Regions from separate parts of the Bradyrhizobium sp. PMVTL-01 genome, predicted to be linked through region 1. Evidence: riboswitches for the same ligand, from Rfam matches in the RefSeq annotation. Region 1 holds a riboswitch; each other region holds the start of a gene.
What was found. A riboswitch is a leader RNA that binds a small molecule or an ion and turns the genes downstream of it on or off. The one in region 1 is predicted to bind cobalamin.
Positions count from the first base shown of each region.

Region 2: linked by a shared signal. The riboswitch ahead of metE (5-methyltetrahydropteroyltriglutamate--homocysteine S-methyltransferase) and the one ahead of ACRQ5Q_RS28190 (TonB-dependent receptor domain-containing protein) in region 1 are both predicted to bind cobalamin.
Region 3: linked by a shared signal. The riboswitch ahead of ACRQ5Q_RS07305 (TonB-dependent receptor domain-containing protein) and the one ahead of ACRQ5Q_RS28190 (TonB-dependent receptor domain-containing protein) in region 1 are both predicted to bind cobalamin.

Region 1 is NZ_CP193982.1:5,794,512-5,797,785, forward strand. Features, by position in the region: gene ACRQ5Q_RS28190 (TonB-dependent receptor domain-containing protein) at 1-1,657, opposite strand, end outside; cobalamin riboswitch at 1,772-1,973, opposite strand; gene ACRQ5Q_RS28195 (histidine phosphatase family protein) at 2,046-2,618, shown strand; gene cobT (nicotinate-nucleotide--dimethylbenzimidazole phosphoribosyltransferase) at 2,611-3,274, opposite strand, start outside.
Region 2 is NZ_CP193982.1:2,511,909-2,515,182, forward strand. Features, by position in the region: gene ACRQ5Q_RS11300 (nodulate formation efficiency C protein) at 1-643, opposite strand, end outside; cobalamin riboswitch at 1,654-1,856, shown strand; gene metE (5-methyltetrahydropteroyltriglutamate--homocysteine S-methyltransferase) at 1,958-3,274, shown strand, end outside.
Region 3 is NZ_CP193982.1:1,553,674-1,556,947, reverse strand. Features, by position in the region: gene ACRQ5Q_RS07305 (TonB-dependent receptor domain-containing protein) at 1-1,720, opposite strand, end outside; cobalamin riboswitch at 1,850-2,054, opposite strand; partial or broken gene ACRQ5Q_RS07300 (IS5 family transposase) at 2,324-2,655, shown strand.

The DNA.
Region 1 (3,274 bases):
TCAGGCCAGGCACGGCCTCCCAGGTGTAGCCGATGCGTCCCGTGACCGGCGCCCAGTCGTTGGTGAACGGGAAGCCCGCGTTCACCAGCCCGTTGACGTCGGTCGAGTTGCGGTCGAGGCCGATATGCTCGACGCGCAGGCCGCCGACCAGCGCGAAAGTCCGCGTCAGCTTCAGCCGGTCCTCGAACGACAGCGCCTCGTTGTCGATGCGCGCGGTCTGCTGCTTGGTCGTGAGCGTGCCGTAGAAGCCTCGGTCTGGATTGACCAGCGACACGGAGTCGCCCGGGAAATTCGCGGCACCCGGCCGAACGAAATCGAGGTAGCTCGACGACAGCGTCGTGACCAGCCGGTTGTCGAAGCCGGCGATGTCAGTATCCCAGATCAGGTCGGTGATGTTGCCGACCAGCCGCTGGCTGTGCGCGACATAGAAGCGTTCGCGATCGACCAGGTTCGTACCGGAGTTGAATGCCTCGACCTCGTTGTTGAACCAGCTGCGCTCCGCGCCATAACCATAGGCCTGGCTCTTCAAGGTCAGGTCCGGCGCGAGCTTCAGTTCAAAACCGCCGCGCAACCAGACTTCCTGCGCCACGTTGCGGTTGTCGAGGACGTTGTAATTGGTGTTGAAGGTGCGGTCGTCGATGGTGACCGCACCGAGATTGGCTTTATTGTAGTTCGAGACGTAATTGCCCGAGACTATCCCCGCCGTCGCATGTGGGCCGCTGAAGGCGACCGGCACCAGCGGCGCGCCCCAATAGGCCTTTCCGCGGTCCTCGCGATATTCGATCGCGCCCCAAACCTTCAGACTGTCGGAGACGCGGTAGTTGAGCTGGCCGGAGACATCGAACGTCCTGGTATAGGTGTCGTCGACAAAACCGTTGAGCGAGGACCGGCTGATGTCGAAGCGGTAATCGAGGCCTTGAACGTTGGTGCTGCCGCCGGAGCCGTAATGGGCGCGGAACGAGTTCAGGGAGTCGTACGAGAAGTCCGCCTCGTTGCGGACGGCTCCGGTGTGCGGCTGCTTGGTGACGAGGTTGATCGCGCCGCCGGCGGCGCCCTCGCCCGAGATCAGCGAAGCCGGGCCTTTCAGGAATTCCACGGCCTCCAGATTGGCCGTGTCCATGATCCGCGAGGTCATGTTCTGCGGGCCGATCTTGATGCCGTTGTAAAGCGTATTGATCTGGCTGTTGGTGAAGCCGCGCATCGAGAAGCCCGCCGGCTCCGCCGGCGCATCGCCGGAGGTCACGCCGACCGCGCCCTGCGCCACCTCGGACACGGTGCGATAGCCTTGCTCGCGCATGGTCTCGGCCGAGATGACCTCGACGGTCGCGGGTATTTCGCGCACGGTCAGCCCAAGGCGTGAGGCGCTTTCGGCGACCGCATTGGTGTTGAGCGGCGTCTGCGCCCCCCCAGCCGGCACAACGGGCTTTGGTGCTGCGGATGCGGCAGGTCTGCGCGGCGCCGCGCGGCGCGTGCTCTGAGGCTCCCGGGCAGCCGGCTTGGCCGGCTTGCGGGATTGGGCGGGCGACACCTCGACGGGCGGCAGCGGTTCGCTTGCCTGTTGCGCGAGCGCAGCAGGCACATCGAGAACGGCAACGGATGTGAGCGCGGCGGAGGCGAGCAGGACGCTGCGCCGTCGTACGATACGAATGGAAGACACGGGTCAGACCTCGGTATGACGTCAGTGGCACGTCACAGCGAACGAGGTCTCACCCCGGGCCTGTCAGCCCTCTGATGAAGCCGAATGTCTGTACTCCCCGACCGACATCTTCGCGTGTGACCACGGCTGACGGCAGGTCTCCTGGCTCGCGGGTCACGACCGCTTCGTCGCCTTCCCGGGACCGAGGACCCAGTGGCTTCTGACGAAGGATTATCCACTCACAGTTGCGGGGGCAGCCACGGCATTGGGGACAACGTCCCCGCACCGCATTCCCTTTTCATCCCCTTGCGGGGAAACCGTCGCGAGCATCTAGGATTACGATCAGGACGGAGTCAATGTGCAAGCTGCGGCGATAGTGCCACAGCCACCAACTTCCGCGGAGATTTGCATGGAAGGCGCAACCTTCCTCTGGCTGATCCGACATGCGCCCGTCGACGGCGTTAAAGGGACGATCCATGCCGCCAATGCACCGGCGGACCTGGCCGACCGCGCGCAGCTGGAGGCGCTGCGGTTGCGCCTGCCGCAGGATGCTGCGAGCTATGCGAGCCCTGCGCGGCGCACGATCGAGACGGCGCGGGCGCTGGGGCTCGAACCTATTCTGGTGGACGAATTCGGCGAGCAGGATTTCGGTGACTGGACCGGCCGGCGACATGACGAGCTCGCAGCGGGCGGCGGCGATGCCTACGTACAATTCTGGAGCGATCCGGCGCACCTGAGACCACCGGGCGGCGAGAGCTTTGAGGATCAGGTCGCGCGTGTCCGGCTGGGCCTGTCGCGGATCGGAGCCGGATCAGCAACGCTCGTCGTGCATTCCGGCACGATCCGCGCCGCGCTGTGCACCGCGCTCGATCTCCTACCGGAGGCGGCGTTACGCTTCGTCATCGACCCGCTGTCGCTGACCCGGATCGACCGGCTCGCGAGCGGCTGGCGGGTGGTCTCGGTCAATCAGCGGGTCAGCTAGGCCTGTCAGGCACATTGGCCTCCGCAAAGGTCGCCATGCCATTGTGGAGCGCGCAGGCCGACCTCACCAGCGGCAGCGCGATGGCGGCGCCCGATCCCTCGCCGAGCCTGAGATCGAGGCTGATCAGCGGCTGCACGTTCAGCGCGCGCAGCACCAGCCGATGTCCCTGCTCCGCCGATTGATGCGAAGGCAGCAGGAATGGCTGACACGACGGGTTGAGCCGCACGGCCGCCAGCGCCGCGACCGATACGATGAAGCCGTCGATCAGCACAGGGATGCGGCGCTGCGCGGCCGCAATGATGGCGCCCGCGATCGCCGCGATCTCGAGTCCGCCGACAGCACACAGGATCTTTTCGGCCGAGGCGCCCGCAACGCCATGACGCGCAATCGCGGCATCGATCACGCGCGCCTTGTGCGCACGGCCCGCCGCATCGACGCCGGTGCCGCTGCCCGCGATCTCCTCGGCGCTGACGCCGAGCAGGCTCGCGGCGATCGCCGCTGATGTCGTGGTGTTGCCGATGCCCATCTCGCCGAAGAGCAGGAGATCAGGCTGGCTGGCCTCGGCACGCGCGACCGCGCGCTGGCCGGCTTCGAAGGCGAAGACCAGCTCTGCTGGCGTGAGCGCAGCCTCGACACTGAAATCACGGGTGCCACTG
Region 2 (3,274 bases), 3.3 Mb from region 1:
TGCGCTTGGCAAAGGAGGATTGTGGCTCCCAATCATGTCCTTCAGTCTTCTCGAATGAGATGACCCCATTGTACGTAAAATAACGTGGTCCTTGGATACTACAGTTCACCACGAGCAGAACGCGCCATATATCACCCTTCTCGGTCGGCTTGTCGTTCCGCTTCGGTAGGTAGTCCACTCCAACAGGATCGACGATAGTGCAGCGGCCGTGCCGCAGAAGATCGCCAAGCCGGCCTTGCGGCGTAGTCACAAAGTTGAAGTTGGTCGGATCATGCAGAAAGTTAAGATTAGCGCCCGGTTCGGCATGTGCGACTTCAGTGGCGATCAACGAGAGCGCCAGGGCGCGCCAGCCCAACTCGATCGGCTTCGCATACGTTGAGGCGAGTTCCATCGTACCGTCGGGCGCGACTTTCCAGGCGATAACGGACTGTTCGTCTGATTTGTTGTCCCGATGCCTGGTCCACGAAACGAAAACAAAGTCGTTTTGGCCAAGTTCAACAACGCCCCACATTTGAGGGACGAACTGGGCCACCATCGAAACATTGGAGATGATTTGTTCTATCGTCTCACCATCTTGCGATCGCCAAGTTGACTTGAGTCGTTCGACAAGGGGGCTGTCGTTGGCGCGAATACTGTTGCTCATGGCAGCCGGCCAGGCGAGGCAGATTAGAAATCCGGCCAGGCAAAGCCATGGCGCTGGTCTTCCAGACATTCTCTTCATAAAGCTCAGCCTATCAGGTCTCATCCAGACATCTTTCAAAGCGGGTGACCTTGAACCTGCTATGAGCGAGCGTAAGAAATGTCCCGAGATGTGAGGGGGCACCCCGCTACTCCCGCGCCAGCAGGCGCTCCCCTCTACGTCACGCGCCGCTGACTTCCCTCGCGAGCGACAGCGTCAATTGGCTGAGCTGGACATGCCCAGCAGGAGGAGACTGGGCATGCCGAGGGCTTGCATTCTTCGTGCCAGGCAATAGGCGCAAATTTTCACGGATTTAGTGTCCCACTTGTCGACTTTCCGACCTGCGCCCGTTTCGATGTTTTCATTCAGTGTATCCGCCGCAGCTGTCGTTTCCCTGTGCTGCGCTGGATAGTTAGCGCAAGAGGTGAACGCCTCGATGCCAAGTGCCTGATGACAATCGGCAGTGCGTTTGCCGCCATTTAAACCGAGCGGTTCGCTATCGCTATCGTCGGCGTTCGAGCTACAGGATTGCCAGCGACACAAAGCCGAGTTCCGCCTTCGAAGTCCGGCTGGCACGCCAAATCAACCTCGCCCCGCGAATGTTGCTAGATTGCGCCACGTGCCCTGGCCTATTCGATGTAGATCCTTTAGTCCGAGAAAACTGCTGGCCAACGGGTGCTGGGCGAGCTTCTGGAAAGCGGAAGCCGCATCGCCAGTATTCCGCTCGAAACAGCGGTACTCCCGGCCGGCAGGCTGCTTCTGTCCCTTTCATCGATCTGGCGTGCGGCACCGCTTCAAGGCACCTCTAATGCTCATTGAGGCATCTGACAAAGACATGTCTGATTTCGGAATCTTTGATTAGAGAATGTCTTTAGATAGTGGTGAATCATACACCTGCGCGCTCATTCGCCCAACAGGTGTCCGAGATCGGCTTGGCACACAATCTGAGAGGTTGACGGAAGAGTTCTCCTGCCGATAATCCAAGCCGTCGAGGTTCTCCGGTGCCCATTTGATCCGGAGCTAAGAGGGAAGCCGGTGCGAATGCCGGCGCTGCCCCCGCAACTGTAAGCGGCGAGCCGCTGTCCAACGATGTCACTGAAGCCTCCAAGGCTTCGGGAAGGCCGGACAGCAGCGATGACCAGCAAGCCAGGAGACCTGCCCCGACAAAATATTGGGTCCACGGGCGGGGTGTCTCGGTGGTGCGCCAAGCAGCCGTCGCACGTGCGACTCCCCTGCCTGCGTCCGCCACGGCCTCTGTCCCCAACAGGGGTTGACACTATGTCTCTTCGCTCTCTTCCAATCGCTACGCTCGGAACGCCGCGCATCGGTCCAAGGCGTGAGCTCAAATTCGCTCTCGAAAGCTACTGGGCCGGAAAGATCAGCGAACAGCAGTTGCACGAGGACGCATCCGGCCTGCGCGCAGCGAACTGGGCTCGTCAGAAATCTCTCGGCGTCACGATCATTCCGTCGAACGACTTCTCGCTGTATGATCAGGTACTCGATACAAGTGCCATGGTTGGCGCCATCCCGGAGATCTACGCCTCGAAAGGAGAATCCGTTTCGCTCAAGAAGTACTTCGCCATGGCTCGCGGATCACAATGCGACGACCAGGATGCGAGTTGCGGTCAGAGCCCGCGGGGATCTGGCGCACCCGCGCAGGGAATGACCAAGTGGTTCGACACCAACTACCACTACATGATTCCCGAGTTCTACAGGGGACAAGCGTTCAGACTGTGCTCTCGCAAACCCATTGAAGAGTACGAGGAAGCAAAGGCTCTTGGCTTCCAGACCCGCCCGGTCCTGATCGGGCCGGTCACATTCTTGAAGCTCGGCAAGAGTGCCGATAGCGCGTTCCAGCCCCTCGCCCTTTTGGATGATCTTATACCGGTCTATATCGACGTTCTGCATGAATTGGCCGAACGAGGGGCTAGTTGGGTTCAGATTGACGAGCCCTGCCTGGCCCTTGATCTCGATGAGGCGGCGCGAAAATCTTTGCTACATGCCTATAACCGGTTCGCAAAGGAGGGACCGGCCATCAAGATCATGGTTGCTAGCTATTTCGGCGCGTTAGGCGACAATCTAAATACTGCCTTGAATCTGCGAGTTTCCGGCCTGCACCTCGATCTTGTTCGAGCGCCAGAGCTATTGGATCAAATCATTGCAGCGGGCCGAAGAGATCTCATCATGTCGCTCGGTGTGATCGACGGCCGGAACATATGGCGCTCGAACTTGTCGTCGCTCCGTCAGCGGCTGGATCCAGCGATTGCGAAGCTCGGCAGGCGCCGTGTACAGCTCGCTCCATCCTGCTCGCTGCTTCACGTGCCTGTCGATGTTGAACTAGAGACCGGGCTTACGTCCGAGGTCAAAAGCTGGCTTGCTTTCTCGGTTCAGAAGATGCGTGAGCTTGCGATCCTGGGGCGGGTACTCGCAGGCGACCAGAATGTTGGGCTAGCTCTTGCCGATTCGGAACGCGCTGTGACTGCCCGCCGGACTTCGCCGAAGATCCATGATGCCAATGTCGCTGTCCGGATGAGGACGATCGACGAGACGATGCGCCGGCGCGCCAGCCCATTTGCCCGCCGTTCCGAGATCCAA
Region 3 (3,274 bases), 4.2 Mb from region 1:
TGATTGGCTCGAAGGTCACGGCGGCTCGATAAGATACTGGTTGCCAGTTCTTGGTGAAGGGCTGCCCTGCTGGAATCGTACCGTCGAAGTTGATACCATCCCGAGTCAACGTCATGTCCTCGACGCGTATGCCACCGATTAGAGCCAGCATCGGCGTAATTTTGAGCTGGTCTTCGACCGTGATCGCTGCATCGTCTAGGCGGCTGTTGCGGATGCCTGGCTGCGGTGGCAGGCTATAAAGCCCAGGGGCGGGATTTACCACGGTCACGGAGTCGAACGGAAACTCGTCAGGATTCTGCTCCTGGGCGAACTGAATCTCGTTTCGGCTTACTGCCAATTGCGTGGCGAAGCGATTCTGCATGCCGAAAAAGGACGAACTCCAGATCAGGTCGGTGTTATCGCCGATTACCTGCTGCTTGTGATTAACAAAAAAGCGGTCTCGATCGATCATCGAGGTTCCAGTGTTGAACGCGTAAGTTTCACTGTCAAACCAGTGACGCTTGGCTCCAAATTCATAGGCTTGATTCTTGATCGTAATGTCCTCGTTCAGCGCCCATTCGAAGCCGCCACGCAGCCAGAGACCATGTGAACCGATGGAATTGTCGGCGACATTGTAGTTCGTCCTTAGTGTTCGCGAGTCCACTGTCACAGGCGAAATAACTGAACCATCAAAGGTGCTGATTGCCGATCCCGCGACGACACCGTGCGTGGAAAAAGGTCCAGAGAATGTTGTCGTTGTTAGCGGTGTGCCCCAATAGGCGTGGCCGTAATCTTGATTGTACTCGATGGCACCGAATACTTTGAAGGAATCGGTCACCCGGTAGTTGAGCTGGCCCGAGATATTGTTGAGCTGTTGATAGTCGCCTTCGATGAAGCTGTTGATCTTCGAAGAGCTGACATCGAACCGGTAGTCGAGCCCGTCAACTGACGTGCTGCCGCCAGACCCGAAATGCGTCCGATAGGTGCCAAGTGTATCTATTGAGGTGTCAAGTTCGTTCTTGATAGGACCGCTCGTGGGCTGTCTGCTCACATAGTTGACGGAGCCGCCGATCGTGGCAAGGCCTGACATTAGCGACAAGGGTCCCTTAACAAATTCGACTTGCTCTAGATTGGCAGTATCCAGGACGCGCGACGTGATGCTTTGCGGGCCAATCCATAGGCCGTTGTAGAGTACGGTCACTTCGCCAAAGGAAAAGCCGCGTGTGGAAAAGCCGGAAGGTGCCCCTGCCACATCGACCGCCAGCACGCCGACGGCGCCTGCTACCGTCTCGGGAGTGGTGCGGTAGCCCTGCTCGCGCATGGTTTGCTGACTGACAACTTCGACTGTTGCCGGCGTCTGAAAGACGGAAAGGCCGAGCAGGTTGGAGCTTGTTGCAACGACATTGCTATTGAGAGGTGTCGGCGCGGGCTCGGAATTTGCGATAGATCGCGTCGCAGGCTTGGGCCGTGCGGCCTGTGCGGCGCGCCTGGTCCGCTTCGGCACATTTGCCGGTTCCTGGCCGGGCCGGCTCGCAGTGCCATGCGGCTTGGGCGGCCGGACGGTCACCGGCTCAAGCTGTTGTGGGCTTTGCGTTGACGCAGATGCATTGGCCAAAAGCGCGACGACCACCCCGGGGATCAGCGCGGAGCATCGCCAGCGTTGCCTCGACGAGATCAAGCGGAGAGATTGCGCGCAGATGCGCGACGGCGCCGGGCGCCCAGTAAAGTTAGAAATCGACACGGTTGTGCTCGACGGCGAAACAATACACCCGTCACGCGCACTGGCACGACGATCTGCCCTTCGCCCCTGATACGGCAGACCCCGAACGCCTCTTGTAACGCTTCGGAGCACCCCGCCCGACGCGTTCGCGCATGACCATTGCTGGTAGCAGGTCTCCTGGCTCGCGGGTCGCTGCTTCGGATCACCTTCCCAGGATCAAGACAATCCCAGTGGCATTAAATGATCGTCGGCTCGCCGCTTACAGTTGCGGGGGCAGCTGCGGCATTGTCCGTTGCAACAGACGCACCGCATTCCCTTGATTAGCCCTTCGGGCACTACCGCTCTCAGACTTAATGAAGTTCAAAGGCGAGTCAAGCGGCGCTAGTCTCCGTCAGCTCGAAGATTAGAGGTGTGCCAGTTGGGACACGCCGCCCGTCAAAAAGCCATTGAGGCACGGATAAATTCACATTGGTTGGCTGCGGGTCATTTTCGGCGGTTTCAGCAGGGATTGTCGGCGGGCTGATGTCCGCTTTTAGCCCGTAAGCGTCCAACCAGCTCCTTCCTCGAAGCGTTGCGCCCGACCAGATCGCTGTGATTCAAGCTTCCAAACTGGGGGCTCGAATCATGCGCTACGAATTCGCCGATTATGAATGGGTTGGCATCAAGCCGATGCTACCGAACGAGCCCCGTGGCGTTCCTCGGGTGAACGACCGTCGTGTCCTCAATGGCATCTTCTGGGTCTTGCGCTCTGGAGCACCTTGGCGTGATCTGCCCGACATCTTTGGTCCGGTCCGTACACCACCTGCTACAACCGCTTTGTTCGTTGGCGGCGGGCTGGCGTTTGGGGCCGCATCATCGACGCGCTTGCCGCTGCCCATGACGCCGCTGTTCAGATGATAGACACCTCCATTGTTCGCGTGCATCAGCACGGGGGCCTACATCACAAGGGAGTCCGCGTCCTAGTTGGACTTGCCTGCAACGCCACCGTCGGGCACGCGAAGAACCCCGATTGCACCATGTACATCAAGACCTATATCGGCGCGGCAGAAGCAGCGCACGATAATGGCTGATTGGGCCGCGTTCTGCGATGGCAAGCGCGCTGCGGGCGGCGTGGTTGCGATGTCTCGCGCATTGCGTGTCTAACAACTTTCTGACTTTCGTATCGTGGAGAACCTGTTTCCCACCAAGTAGAACTAGGCCGTAAACCCAGCTGTGGACGCCCCCCCAGATGCAAGCGGCTCTTGAAACAGACCACGAAAAGTACCAGAGAGTCTCATGGCTACTGGGTCCACCACTTGCCTCCGAAATCCCGCGCGCGCCGCCCCTATCGCCCAAAGGGATTTCGTTGAGACCCCGGCGCAACTGGATAAACTGGTGCAACCACCAAGGACTCCCGGATGGGGGTGAGCGCCACCCGGTTTATTAACCCTCAGCCGATCATGCAGAAACACTGCAAAAGGTGGCCCATCGGCGCCGATTATGGAACCGGTTGTGGTGCTAAATGCGCCGAAACGATAGCCGAAACGAAGGGGATGCTCCGGCTCCGCATCTTCGGCTCACACACCGACGACTTGA